DNA from 3 places in the Bacillus arachidis genome. Region 2 is predicted to be linked to each of the others. Evidence: predicted binding sites of a transcription regulator. Region 2 holds the regulator's gene; each other region holds the start of a gene.

Region 1 (5,106 bases), 1.3 Mb from region 2:
TTCACCCTTCCGCTTTTAATTCTAGCAGTAAATCTCTCAGCTCAGCTGCACGCTCGAAGTCTAGTGCTTTTGCGGCTTCCTTCATTTCTGCTTCCATCTTCGCAATTGTTTTTTCCCGTTCTTTCTTCGTCATTTTCTTAGCTGGCTCCGCTTCATACACTTCAGTTTCTTCTGCGGCTGTTGTTGCACGAATCACGTCGCGCACTTCTTTTTGAATCGTTTTCGGTGTAATACCATGCTCTTCATTGTAAGCTTCTTGCTTTTGACGACGACGTTTCGTCTCTTCAATCGCAATTCCCATTGATTTCGTTATGCGATCTGCATACATAATTACATGGCCATTTTCATTACGTGCTGCACGACCAATTGTTTGAATTAATGATCGTTCTGAACGTAAGAAACCTTCTTTATCCGCATCTAAAATAGCTACAAGCGATACTTCCGGAAGATCAAGTCCTTCTCGTAATAAGTTAATACCGACAAGCACATCGAATTTACCAAGGCGAAGGTCACGAATAATCTCAATTCGCTCCAGCGTCTTAATTTCAGAATGAAGATAGTTTACTTTAATCCCAACATCTTTTAAGTAATCTGTTAAATCCTCTGACATTTTCTTTGTTAATGTCGTAATTAATACGCGCTCATTTTTCGCAATCCGGTCTTGTATTTCTCCTAGTAAATCATCAATTTGCCCTTCAATTGGCCTTACATCAATTCGCGGATCTAAGAGCCCAGTTGGACGAATAATTTGCTCCACAACTTCCGGTGCATGTTCTAGTTCATATGGACCCGGTGTTGCTGATACGTACACAACTTGATTCGTTTTCTCTTCAAACTCTTCAAACATAAGCGGTCTATTATCCATTGCTGACGGCAAACGGAATCCATGATCAACAAGTACTTGCTTACGCGCTTGGTCTCCGTTATACATCGCTCTTACTTGCGGGACTGTTACGTGTGACTCATCCATCACAATTAGGAAATCTTTAGGGAAATAATCTATTAATGTATATGGCGTTGAACCCGCTGGACGGAGCGTCAAATGACGGGAGTAGTTCTCAATCCCCGAACAAAATCCCATTTCGCGCATCATCTCTAAATCATAACGTGTTCGCTGCTCAATCCGCTGTGCTTCTAACAACTTACCGTTATCATTTAATTCTTTTAAACGTTCTTCTAATTCTTTTTCAATATTTTCAATAGCAACCTTCATTTTTTCTTCACGTGTAACGAAGTGAGACGCCGGGAAGATTGCCACATGTTCACGTTCTGCTAATACTTCACCTGTTAAAGCATTCACTTCACGGATACGATCAATCTCATCACCAAAAAACTCAATACGGATACAATGTTCATCAAGCGATGCAGGGAAAATCTCGACTACATCCCCGCGCACACGAAATGTTCCACGCTGGAAATCAATATCATTGCGGCCGTACTGCACATCAACAAGTTCACGAAGTAATTGATTGCGTTCCTTCTCCATACCAACGCGCAGAGAAACAACAAGCTCACGATATTCTTCCGGAGAACCTAAGCCGTAAATACAAGAAACACTCGCTACAATGATGACATCATCTCGTTCAAATAAAGCTGATGTTGCTGAGTGACGCAATTTATCAATCTCATCATTAATTTGTGCATCTTTCTCAATAAACGTATCGGTTTGTGGTACATACGCTTCCGGTTGATAATAATCGTAATAACTCACAAAATACTCAACAGCATTGTTTGGAAAGAAATCTTTCAGTTCACTGTACAACTGTCCCGCTAGCGTTTTATTATGAGCCATTACAAGTGTTGGCTTCTTCACTTCTTTAATAACATTCGAAATCGTAAATGTTTTTCCCGTTCCTGTCGCTCCAAGCAACACTTGATGTTTCTTACCATTATTAATCCCTGCTACCAGCTGCTTTATCGCCCTCGGCTGATCACCTTGCGGGGAATATTCTGAGACAATCTCAAATTGATGTTCCAAACAAAACCGACCTCCTCGTAAAAAATCTGTATTCCCATTTTACCACGAATGCCCATAAAAAAACCAAGAAAACGAACAGATATTCGGTAAAGTTTTCGACAATCAATATTGAGCAGCACCAACAAACCGCGAATTTTGTATGCTAAGCAAAATTCCACAAAAAAAAAGCCGATTTCCTGTGTACTGTGCGCTAAGGGATAAATCGGCTTTTTGCTATTAATTTGTTTGCAGTGGTCAAAATTTTATTGTATGAAAAATCATTTATACTTTTTTAACAAATTCTGATTTTAATTTCATGGCTCCAAAACCATCAATTTTACAATCAATATCATGATCTCCATCAACTAGACGGATATTCTTCACTTTTGTACCGATTTTCACAACTGAGGAAGTTCCTTTTACTTTCAGGTCTTTAATGACTGTCACAGAATCACCATCGTTTAACACGTTTCCATTGGCATCTTTAACAACTTTTGTATCCTCATTGTTTTCCGCCCCTGACTCTAAATTCCATTCATGAGCACACTCTGGACAAACAAAAAGATTTCTATCTTCATAAGTGTATTCTGAATTACATTTTGGGCAATTTGGTAAATTTGACATATTTTTATTCCCTCCATTTTAAGCTTTTATAAAATCATTAAAAGCGTAGATTAACTAAATTTTTTATAGAATGCATTTAAAAATCCAATGCATTGGTTTTATTATTTATTACATTAGTTTGCTGAGAAAGTTGGGCACATTCATGAAAAGCAAAATGCTTACATCCTGTACATTTTTTCGTATTCAAATGTTCTAGAGCGCGGTTAATCGCTTCTCCTGTGTGATCAAAAAAGTGTTCTTCCCCGATTTCGTTGTACAATCCATTCTTATCTAGAGTTGCTTTTAACTCGGATTGAATTCCTGAGATGAGAAGTACGCCACCTTGTTTTTTAAAATGCTGGATAATATTTCTAAAGTATGCTTCTCCTGTTGTATCGATAAAAGGAACTTTTCCCATACGTAAAATTAAAACTTTTGGCTTATAATGAATAGTCCCTAAAATGTTTTGTTCAAATGTTTGAGCAGCACCAAAAAACAGTGGGCCCTCTATTGTGTAAATACTAATTTGTGGACAATCATGTGCCTTATTTACCACATGTGGTAATAATTTTTCATTCTTTTTTGTATGATCAGGAAGCACTTTAGATATGACAAGCATATTACTCATACGTTTTGTAAACAAAATAACAGCTAAAATAAGGCCGACTTCCACAGCTGTTGTCAAACTAGTAAATACAGTAAGCAAGAATGTTACAAGCAATACAAGAGAATCCCCTGTCTTCATCTTAAGTATGTGAACAAAATGTTTTTGTTCACTCATATTCCAAGCTACTACCATTAAAATAGGAGCCATACTAGCAAGTGGAATATGTGAGGCATATGGCGCTAACAGTAGAAGTGTGGATAACACAAATATCCCATGAATAACACCTGACATCGGAGATACAGCCCCACTTTTAATATTAGTTGCCGTGCGGGCAATCGCCCCTGTTGCTGGAATCCCTCCAAATAATGATGTAACAACATTGGCAACTCCTTGACCAATAAGTTCTTTGTTACTGTTGTGTTTACTATTTGTCATACCATCTGCCACGACAGCAGATAAAAGGGATTCAATACCACCCAACATGGCGATAACAAATGCAGGGCCAATTAACTGTTTTATGCGCTCTAACGTGATTTCTGGTATATCAAACTGAGGAAGTATGTTTGGAATCGTACCATACGCTGTACCAATGGTAGGTACATGACCTGAAAAAAATACAGCAGCAATTATAGTTGAAATAGCAACACCTACTAATGAACCAGGTACTTTGGGCAAAATCTTTGGTGTTATCAATATAACCAAAAGGCAAATCAGAGCAGTTATAATACTATAAAAATTAATGGTATCAATATGGATAAAGATTTCATTTAGGTTTGCTATAAATGCCTCATGCTTTTTTATACCTGTTAAACCTAAAAAACTAGCAATTTGTCCCGTAAAGATACTAACAGCAATACCTGATGTAAAACCAATTGTTACAGGGCGCGGGATAAATTTAATTAAAGATCCTAGTTTAAAAATTCCCATAAGGCATAAGATAATTCCGGCTAATAAACCGGCCAGTAGTAAATTTTCATACCCATAGGTAATTACAATCCCTAAAAGAATTGGAACAAAAGCACCTGTAGGCCCTCCAATTTGATACTTTGAACCACCAAATAACGAAATGAGTATCCCGGCAATACATGTTGTATAGATTCCATACTCCGGCTTAACGCCAGAAGCTATAGCAAAAGACATAGCAAGTGGAATCGCGACGACTCCGACAATCATTCCAGAAAGAAGATCTTTTTGAAAATGTCCTAATGAATATCCTTCAAACCTTCCTGTAAATAACCCTTTCATTACAAAACCTTCTTTTCTATTTTTAATAAATCTTGCTTCTTTTCTCCTGAAAGAATATTTTCTTGTGATAAATTTGTATTACAAATACATTTAAAAGCTCTCTACCCCGTTACAAAAGAGTATCATCCTAATATTGGTTATACGTTTTGCTTAAATGCCGTTCTAATTTGCCTATATCTCCGCCTTCTTGTACGTAGGATTCTAATCTTTCTGCTAAAAGTAATCCATTTCGACTCTCTAGCTTTTTCATATCTATAAACGATGTAATTCTTACTGTATCTGGTGTAATATCCCTACGAAACATTTGTCCTGGAATTTCACTCCAAAAACGATTCCATTCATCTAGTAATCCTATTTGGTCAAACAAAAAGTACTGAATTCCGCATAACCAGGCTGTACAAGCTGTATTTCTTTTTTGACATCCAACTCCATCTTGTAAATGTTGACATGAAAAACAACAAGAGTTTCCACTTTTAATACAAATGCTACAAACGTGATAAGCTCCTATTGAGCGAAATATCTCCATTCCATGTTGAATGATATCTTCTTTCTTAACTTCAATGCTCAACCTAGCCCTCCTTAACGATCGATTCACGCTCTGTTACATCTAGTTCCTCTAACATTGAAATTGTATCGATTAAATGGTTGTTAAAAATCCGCTTTGCAACTACCAGTAAATCCACAATCATAGGAT
Region 2 (5,106 bases):
TCCTAATTCATAAGTTGGTAAGTTTTTATCCCAACCTTCTGGAAGAAGACCTTTCATTGCTGCTTGTAATTCATTTGCTAATTCTGGATATGCTTGTGCATATTCACCAAGCATTGTGTTCCATTCAGCTTGAGCTGTTTCGCCAACATCTTGTACCGTTTTACGGAAGTTCTCATATACTTCTTCTGATACATGGAAGTCTTGTTCAGCTGTCCAAGCATACGCTTCTTTTGTTAATTTTGTTTCGTCTACACCTAGTGGAGAACCGTGTGAAGCTGATTTTCCTGATTTATTTGGAGAACCGAAACCGATTGTTGTTCTTACTTCAATTAGCGTTGGGCGGTTTTCATCAGCTTTTGCTTCCTCAATCGCTTTTGCAATCGCTTCAACATCGTTTCCATCCTCAACACGGATTACTTGCCAGCCGTATGCTTTATAACGATCTTCTACACTTTCAGAGAATGAGCGATTTAAATCACCATCTAATGAAATATCGTTAGAATCATATAACACAACAAGGCGACCTAATCCTAAGTGAGCAGCTAATGAAGATGCTTCAGCAGAAACGCCTTCCATTAAATCACCATCACCGCAAATTGCATATGTATAATGATCAACTACGTTGTATGCATCACGGTTATACTTCGCTGCTAAATGTCTCTCAGCCATTGCCATACCAACTGCTGTTGAAATACCTTGTCCAAGTGGACCAGTTGTTGCATCTACGCCTGCTGTATGACCATACTCAGGATGTCCTGGAGTTTTACTTCCCCATTGGCGGAAGTTCTTTAAATCATCCATTGTTACATCGTAACCAGATAGATGAAGTAGACTGTATAATAACATTGAACCATGACCTGCAGATAATACGAAACGATCACGGTTAAACCACGTTGGGTTATTTGGATTATGTTTCATAAATTGCGTCCATAATGTATAAGCCATTGGTGCTGCACCCATTGGCATTCCTGGATGACCAGAGTTTGCTTTTTCAATCGCATCAATGGATAATGTGCGAATCGTGTTGATAGAAAGTTGTTCGATTGAATGTGACATGCTATTCTTCCCTTCGCTTATATTAGTAAACGTTTTACACATTTATATGATAGCTTCCCACGCAAGATTATACAACATGTATCGACAAATATGTTGATGTTTTTTCGAGTTTGTTCAAAGAAAATACGAAATTCCACAATGTATAGGGTTTCAATCTGCTATACTTTTTTATTATTCATTTATTAACAATAAAGGGAATTATCTATATTTTTATACGTGACTCGTAAAAATTTTTAGCAAATATTCTATCCACTCCATATCGTCCCTCTATTCACAACATATCATTAAAATGAATATATATTGATTTTCATCGTATAGATTAAATAAAAACGGAGGAATGCGAAATAATGAGTGAAGAAATAGCTTCTTACACCTTTATAATGGTTTTGACCCTCATTTCAATTCTTTCTATTTATTTTTCAGTCAAATTAAAATCACCCCATAAATACATCCCAGGTGTCTTCATGCTTATTTTCTCCATCGCTACATTTTGCATACTATATTTTGATCAGGGCGCAATTATAATAAGTGAAGGATTAGGATATCTATATAGTTTCATGGCGATCCTCTTGTTTCTTATTGCCGTTATTTCTTTATTTATTGCAACTGCTATTTCTTTTATTTCAGCTTTATTTAGAAAAAATTAATGTTTTTATATGTGGTCACCTCGATGGAAAAAAGATTACATTCAAAAATGCAAAAGGTATCCTTCATTATCTTTCACTTTATGAAGGAATTTAGCCAAAGAGTCTAATTCTGAACAAAAACGAGCAAAATAAGTGGACCACTATTTCTGCCCCCGCCTTCTCGTTTTTGGTAATACCATAATAAACAATTATATTAAAATCAAAAAAGATGGGCTTCGCCCATCTTTTAATTCAACTTTGCATTATCTTGTTTTTTTAATGCCTTTAATTTCGCCGGTGTAACATCTTTACCTTCTTCATTAACGATTTTAATGCCTTTTAATTCGTTTAACATATTTTGGCGAAATCCTTTTAAATATTGTTCACGGAGCGATTGGCGCTCACGTTGTTCTTCTTCAGTTAATCCTTCAGCTTTTGCTTTTTTCGCTAAGAAATTAATGCGTTCAATGAGTTCGTGACTTAGCATCTCGAATCCCCTTTCTACTTAAAACTGATTATTATCATACAATAGTTAGTCTTGTTTATCAAGCAGTTGCTTCGTGTATTCCACGTATCTGCGATGTACTGTTGCTTTGGATACATCATGACCAAAACCACGAAGTGTTGCAGCAATTTCCTCAAATGTTAATTCATTACGACGAAGACGCACAATTTCTTCAATCGGTACTTCTTTCTTTTCACGGCCTGTACTTAAATGACGATTTGTTAAATTTTTTTCTGGACGAAATCCCCTATCCACCGCTCGCTGCATTCCACGTTTAATCTTCAAATTATGAATCTTTCTCTGATATTCTTCAACTATACCAATAATATCTAGTACCATAGAATCTGAATCAGAAAGTTGTAATTCGCCATTATGTGTATGCGTATATACCTTTACCCCTTCTTTATGTAAACAGTGCATTAAAGCAATCTTTGCATTTCCTCTTCCAAGCCTTGTTTCATCTTGAATAAGAAGCACATCGACCTGTTCAGCTCGAATCATATCCAATACTTCTAATATACCATCTCGTTCAATTGTATAGCCGCTTGCCTTCTCCTCAAACACCTTTATAACATTCATTTGATACCGCTTAGCTAAATGCAATAATTCATCTTTTTGACGTGATAATGACGTTTCTTGCGCTTCTTTTGTTGTGCTTACACGGGCATAAATAATTGCATTCATTTTAAAACCCTCTTCCTCACTTCAATTTTTACTTTAGTGTATCACAAATCACTTTTTTGTTCGAACTTATGTTTGTAGAATGTTTTTTCCCATGTTATACTTATAAGTAAGAAAATTGAAAGAAAACGAGGTGTTAAAAAACATGGAAAAGTTAACAAAACGCCAGCAAGACATTCTCGACTTCATTAAGCTAAAAGTACAAGAAAAAGGTTATCCACCTTCCGTACGCGAAATTGGTCAAGCGGTTGGCCTTGCTTCTAGTTCTACGGTGCACGGACATTTATCACGTCTAGAAGAAAAAGGTTATATTCGACGTGATCCAACAAAACCGAGAGCTATTGAAATTTTAGGGGAAGTAAAAATCGAAACAGAAACACAATCAGTGGTTCAAGTCCCAATTGTCGGAAAAGTTACAGCTGGTTTACCAATTACAGCAGTTGAAAGTGTAGAAGAGCATTTCCCACTACCTGCAAGCGTTGTTGCTGGAGCAGATCAAGTGTTTATGTTACGAATTTCTGGAGATAGCATGATTGAAGCAGGTATCTTAGACGGAGATTTAGTTGTTGTTCGTCAGCAACATTCTGCATATAACGGAGAAATTGTCGTTGCTTTAACAGAAGATAACGAAGCAACTGTAAAACGTTTTTACAAAGAAAAAGATCACTTCCGTTTACAACCTGAAAACTCTTCTTTAGAACCCATCATTTTAGATAGAGTTTCTGTTATCGGAAAAGTAATCGGTGTATATCGTGATTTACATTAAAAATAGACCAGTTAGCCTGGTCTATTTTTAATTCGATTCAATTGTATTGTCTCCTGCAGATGTTTGTCCGCTAATTTTCACTCTACCATTTCCTAGTGTTACATTTCTTTAAACCAAATCAGTTAAATACTCACGTTTTTCCATGGCTATGAAAAAACGTAACAACGGGGATATCTACTCTAAGTCCTTCGCCCCCATATGCTATTTCAAGAATGTTACTTTTTAACATTTCATATGTAATAAAAAAAGACCGTCTCTTTAACGATCTCTTTAAGCTAAATTTCCGGCTACTAACATTGAACAATTTTGAAGGCTTTTAGAACGTAGACTATACGCGACCACTTTCTTCTTATACTGCTTGACTACATCAACGTGATCGTCATACCTGTACACAGAAAACCTAACATCATTTTTCCCTTTTTTCGTATCAATAACCAATGGCGTTCCACTGCTGTGTGGAGGAAAATAATATTTTTCTAAAAATATCGCTTCGTTAAAATAATCAACAATTTGAATTTTTTCTTCCCCTTCTAAACGCTTTCCATCAATCGTTACGGTAACAGCCTCATTATTCAATTGCGGGTGCAGTTCAAATCTACCGATAATAGACTCTATAACAGAAGTTGGCATACTCGTCACTACTATTTTTAAAGCACCGAAAAGAATTAACATAACTATAAACCAAGTCGTCATATTTTATCCTCCTCATCATATTCTAAATTCACATTATTACATTAATAATATTACCATAGTGTAATTAGTTATTTTTTGTACATTGTGTGAAACTTAATATAGTGAAGCTTCCATCAGTGGTGGAGAGCTTTATCTCTCACTGATGGAAGGCCTTCACCAGTCCAGCTTTTACGAGCAGTTATCAATTCATTTCCCTATGAACCTTAAGCTGTAGTGCTTACTGCCCATGGATAGTGGGATAAAATTATGCAGAAATGTCAACAGTACTTCGTAATCTTACCACATCTTAAGAAAGCTAAGACGCAATAAATTCCTCAAAATAAAAGGATACATTTTTCATATTTAATTATGAAAAGTAACATTTCCCTTTTTAAGCTGAGCGGTTAATGCAGCCTTATATACTAAAGAGATTTACCGAACAATTCTAGTACATCTTTCATAACAAAAGGACCATCTTTTTTTACATGCTCAGCAAATTCAGAAACGAGACGTAATGTTTTAACACTTTCAATTGGATGACCACCTGATGCACTTTCAGCAGAAAGCATAACCGCATTCGTTCCATCCAGTACAGCCTGGAATACATCAGTCACCTCAGCTCTTGTAGGAATAGAATGATCCACCATAGATTGAAGCATTTGCGTCGCTGTAATCACATATGTATTTGTTCGATTGCACTCATGAATCATCATTTTTTGCAAAAGCGGAATAAATTGATACGGTAATTCCACACCTAAATCCCCCCTTGCAATCATAATTCCATCCGCTTCTTTGCACAT
Region 3 (5,106 bases), 2.1 Mb from region 2:
ATATACGTTATTACCTGGATATGAATGCTGTGTGGAATGTGTCGGATAAACTGGATGTAGCGGGTAATGGTGAGAAGTAGAAGCTGGTGGAGAATATTGAAAGTAAATTGGTTTTATATGATAGGTATAGGAAACTGGAAAGCTGCTATATCCAGGGTGATATATCAAATGAGGAGTATGAACTCTATTCCAAAATATATTCATTTGTGATTCTCCTTAATATGAAATTTGTAGGTAGAATATTTATCATTTTAACCGTGAAGCCTTCCTACTCTAAACGGAGTGAAGGTGGGGGAGTTCAATGATTAATAAGTGCTGTTTTATATGAATTAAAAGCAACAATTACACACACCTTTTCATGTTTACAATATGAAATATACGAAAAAAGGTGCATGAAATGAATGTAAGTATATATGTCGAATACATAATTTATGAAAGTATGTATGTTGAATGAATCATACACTTTCTATGTTACAAATATTTCAAAAAGGAAAAAGTTTATTTTTCTATAACGATACATCTTTTATGGTAGAGAGATATGAAGATTTCATATAGATATTTATATGAAGGAATATTATGAAACTTTAAAGTTTTATAAGAAAATGTAAAATATTTGAAAATGTAAACAGTTTTGTTTTTTTAAGTGCTACAATTATCCATGCAGCTGCTGTTATAAATTGTAAAATAATGATGAAGGAGAGAGTGTAGGATGGGGGAACAAGCAGAACGCTATGTTGAAAGTTATGTCGTAAACAAGAATACTATGGCCTTACTTCCGATTATTTTAGGTGAAAAACGTATTGTAACGCGAGTGGTTGAAGTAGAAGACTCTTTTTTCATGTTTCAAAAGCCTCTTGATATTGTAGAGCGGAGTTGCCGTAAGAACGGATCTAGTTTTTTAGGCAGAAAAGACGGTACAAAAGAGTTAACAAAGATTACGCATAAAGCACCCATTGCAATTAGCCCAACAGATCAGCTTTACTTTTTTCCTACGTATTCTTATTCTAGAAAAGAATGTGCCTGGTTGTCTCATTTTCACATTGCAAACAATAAAGAGTTAGCAGATGGTAACTTAATTATTCGATTCATTAACGGTTTCGCAGTGAAACTAGAAATGTCAAGGAGCAGTTTTGAGAATCAGCAAAATCGCACTGCAAAGCTGCGAACAGAGTACGAGGATCGTAAAAATAAACAAGGAAAGCTTCATTTTAAGCAAGTGGATAAAGAAGATGAATCTAAATTAAAGCCTGCATATGAACAAGCGTATCTTGTGAAAGAAGAGGACATAAATGAATAATGACTGATAAGCAGAAAGGATGGGACAACCATCCTTTTTTATTTCTCAATATGTAGTATCCTGTCAAATATTGATAGATTATCATACAATAATAATGAAGGATTTTTACATAAAACTATGGAACTTTAATAAATACATCTCCATATGTCGTATCTACCATTTCCTCTTTACAATAAGCGATGATAAAGTAGAGGTAGGAATATAGTAAAGGGGTAATTTGTAGAATGGATTTTCAAACAATCAAAGAGTATTTTTCTGCGGAAAATATGAATCAACTTGTAGAAAGTTATCGGGCATTTGGGCCGCTCCTTGGTATTGGCCTGCCGATGGTGGAGGCACTGATCCCGGCATTGCCACTTATTGTGTTTGTGATGGCGAATGCAGTTGCCTTCGGGTTATGGTTTGGTTTTTTGTATTCATGGATTGGGTCGGTTCTTGGTGCATTAATTGTATTTTCGGTTATTCGACGTTTTGGAAGGAGTCGATTCTTCTCGTTTGTGAATAAACATCCGAAAGTACGCAAAGCGATGGGATGGATTGAAAGGAAAGGATTTGCACCTATTTTTATCTTATTTTGTTTTCCTTTTACGCCGTCTGCACTGATTAATGTTGTGGCCGGTTTATCCCGCATTAGTATAAGACAGTTTGTGTTAGCGCTAGCGCTTGGAAAATTAGTTATGATTTTTATTTTAAGTTATATCGGATCTGATTTAACTTCTTTTATCCATAAGCCTGTAAAAACAATTATTGTCATAGGTGTCATTTTTACTTTATGGTATGTCGGTAAGAAAATTGAAGTAAAACTTGAACTACATTGAGACTAGTCTTCGCTGTGAGTAAGGCTCTATTATAGAGAAGGGTGAGGGGAGAGGCAGATGAAGCGTGCTTTGAAAAAAGAAGGCCTAGAATGGATGAGAACAATCTTTATAGGTGTGCTATTGGCAGTTTTTTTTCGAACGTTTTTCTTTTCCACGTATGTTGTAGAGGGGAAGTCAATGATGCCGACACTTCAAGATGGGAACATGCTTGTTGTGAATAAGGTTAGCTATCAAGTTGGGGATTTAAACCGATTTGATGTTGTCGTGTTTCATGCGAATAAAAAAGAAGACTATGTAAAGCGAATTATCGGTTTACCAGGAGATCACATCGAGTATAAGCATGACAAATTGTATATAAACGGTCAATTTATTGATGAGCCTTATTTGGAAACATATAAGAGGCAAGCGGAAGGAAGACAGCTGACGGGTGACTTTAAATTAGAAGAATTAACGAGAGAAAAGGTCGTTCCAAAGGGACATATTTTTGTAATTGGTGATAATCGTCTCGGCAGCTGGGATAGTAGACATTTTGGCTTTGTGAAAGCAGATACTGTGGTCGGGAAAGTAGATTTACGCTATTGGCCAATTAAAGAAGTACAAACGAACTTTTCAAAGGGGTAATGGAAAGTTTTTATAAGAAAGGAATGTGAAAGACAAACAAAGGGTGTTTGTCTTTTTTTGTGCTATAATACAAGGATGATATCAAACTAACGTTCGTTATGTCAGTGGAAGGTGGGGATTACATGTCGCTACGATTTGTGATTGGACGGGCTGGAAGTGGAAAAAGTACATTTTGTTTACACGAAGTACAAGAAGAATTAAGACAGCGTCCAAGAGGCGAAACCATTTTATATCTTGTACCGGAACAAATGACGTTCCAAACGCAGCAAGCATTAATAGGAAATGAAGAAGTTAGCGGCTCGATCAGGGCGCAAGTGTTTAGTTTTTCAAGGTTAGCATGGAAGGTTCTGCAAGAAGTTGGTGGCGCAAGCCGTCTTCATATTGATGAGGCAGGCGTACATATGCTACTGCGCAAAATTGTAGAATCGCGTAAGGAAGGATTATATGTGTTTCAAAAAGCAGCAGAGCAAAATGGCTTTTTTGAGCACTTAGGTAGTATGATTTCCGAGTTTAAACGCTATAATGTAACGCCATCGAATGTATATGAGATGTGGCAACAATTAGATACTCATTCAATTGGTGATGAACAAAAATTATTAGCAAATAAAATGTACGATCTTCAGCTTTTATATGATGATTTTGAACGGGCTTTAATTGGTAAATATTTAGATTCAGAAGATTATTTACAGTTACTTGTAGAAAAGCTTCCTGGTTCGGACTATGTAAAAGGTGCAGAAATTTATATAGATGGGTTCCATTCCTTTTCACCTGGGGAATTAGAAATTATTAGAAGGCTTATGCTTTGCGGAGCAAGAATTACAGTTACGTTAACAGTAGATGAAAAAACGTTAGCACAGCCAGTAAGTGAATTAGATTTGTTTTATCAAACCGTGCTTACGTATGAAAAAGTGAAACAGTTAGCACGTGAGGAGAAAATTGCAATTGAAAATACGATTTCGCTGAGAGAACAGCCGCGTTTTCGCTCACCAGCACTAGCACATTTAGAAGCTGAGTTTGAATCTCGTCCTGCTAAGAAGTTTCAAGGTGAACCAGATATTACATTATATACAGCGGCAAACTTGCGAGCAGAAGTTGAAGGTGTAGCTAGAGAAGTTCGCAGACTTGTTGCGGAAGAGGAGTATCGCTACAGAGATATTGCGGTTCTTCTTCGTAACGGAGAAAGCTATTATGATGTAATGAAAACATTGTTTACGGATTATGATATTCCGCATTTTATCGATGAGAAGCGCCCGATGTCACATCATCCATTAATTGAATGTATTCGTTCTGCGCTAGAAATTATTAGCGGAAATTGGCGTTATGATGCGATATTCCGCTGTATAAAAACGGAACTGTTATATCCGTTAGATGTAAGAAAAGAATCAATGCGTGAAGAAATGGACGCGTTTGAAAATTACTGTTTAGCATATGGCGTACAAGGAAAGAGATGGACGGCAGATGAACCGTGGACATATCGCCGTTATCGTTCGTTAGATGGGGCATTTGGAGCGCAAACAGATAGTGAACGTGAAATGGAAGAGAAAATAAACCGCCTTCGTGATGTGGTACGAACACCGATTATTCGTTTGCAGAAACGCTTAAAACGTTCCGGTTCAATTGTACAGATGTGTGAAGCGGTATATTTGTTTTTAGAAGAATTAGATGTTCCTAAAAAACTAGAAGATTTGCGTATGCGTGCTGAGGCAGAGGGGAATTTCTTATTTGCAAGTGACCATGATCAAGTTTGGGAAGAAGTCATGAACCTTCTTGATACATTTGTAGAGATGCTTGGTGAAGAAAAGATGTCTCTTTCGATGTTTATCGATGTAATGACAACTGGGCTTGAGGCACTTCAATTTGCAAATATCCCGCCTTCTTTAGACCAAGTGCTTATTGCAAATATTGATCGATCAAGGTTATCGAATGTTCGTGCAACTTTTGTAATTGGTGCGAATGAAGGAATCATTCCAGCAGCCCCTTCAGATGAAGGCATGTTATCAGATGAAGAAAGAGAGCTTCTCACCACAGCTGGTGTAGAATTAGCGCCGACAACAAGGCAGACTTTATTAGAAGAGCAATTTGTGATTTATCAAACCGTAACTCGTGCTTCTGAGAAGCTATACATTTCTTGTCCACTCGCGGATGAAGAAGGAAAAACGTTACTTTCATCTAGCTTTATTAAGAAAGTGAAAAGAATGTTCCCTTCTATTAAAGAAGTATTTGTAACGAATGATGTGAATGACTTGTCTCGTCAGGCGCAAATTTCGTATGTAGCAACGCCAGAAGTTACCTTGTCATATGTAACGCAACAATTACAAAACTGGAAACGATACGGTTTTGAAGGAAATCTTGATTTTTGGTGGGATGTAT

What was found. The regulator LexA, encoded in region 2, represses DNA repair genes until DNA is damaged. The targets are predictions, from matches to a motif close to CGAACATATGTTCG.
Region 1: the regulator LexA is predicted to act here: its motif matches at 2,051-2,064, upstream of uvrB (excinuclease ABC subunit B).
Region 3: the regulator LexA is predicted to act here: its motif matches at 2,819-2,832, upstream of addB (helicase-exonuclease AddAB subunit AddB).

Annotation. Positions count from the first base shown of each region.
Region 1 is NZ_CP127376.1:4,555,775-4,560,880, forward strand. Features, by position in the region: gene uvrB (excinuclease ABC subunit B) at 2-1,978, opposite strand; gene QRY57_RS25245 (zinc ribbon domain-containing protein YjdM) at 2,240-2,581, opposite strand; gene QRY57_RS25250 (SulP family inorganic anion transporter) at 2,658-4,412, opposite strand; gene QRY57_RS25255 (DNA mismatch repair protein) at 4,540-4,980, opposite strand; gene QRY57_RS25260 (ArsR/SmtB family transcription factor) at 4,982-5,106, opposite strand, start outside.
Region 2 is NZ_CP127376.1:3,225,505-3,230,610, forward strand. Features, by position in the region: gene tkt (transketolase) at 1-1,056, opposite strand, end outside; gene QRY57_RS18175 (hypothetical protein) at 1,404-1,703, shown strand; gene QRY57_RS18180 (DUF896 domain-containing protein) at 1,930-2,169, opposite strand; gene QRY57_RS18185 (YneB family resolvase-like protein) at 2,215-2,871, opposite strand; gene lexA (transcriptional repressor LexA) at 3,014-3,634, shown strand; gene QRY57_RS18195 (YfmQ family protein) at 3,905-4,327, opposite strand; gene QRY57_RS18200 (pyruvate kinase) at 4,729-5,106, opposite strand, start outside.
Region 3 is NZ_CP127376.1:1,150,773-1,155,878, forward strand. Features, by position in the region: gene QRY57_RS07320 (competence protein ComK) at 710-1,297, shown strand; gene QRY57_RS07325 (TVP38/TMEM64 family protein) at 1,522-2,115, shown strand; gene lepB (signal peptidase I) at 2,173-2,736, shown strand; gene addB (helicase-exonuclease AddAB subunit AddB) at 2,859-5,106, shown strand, end outside.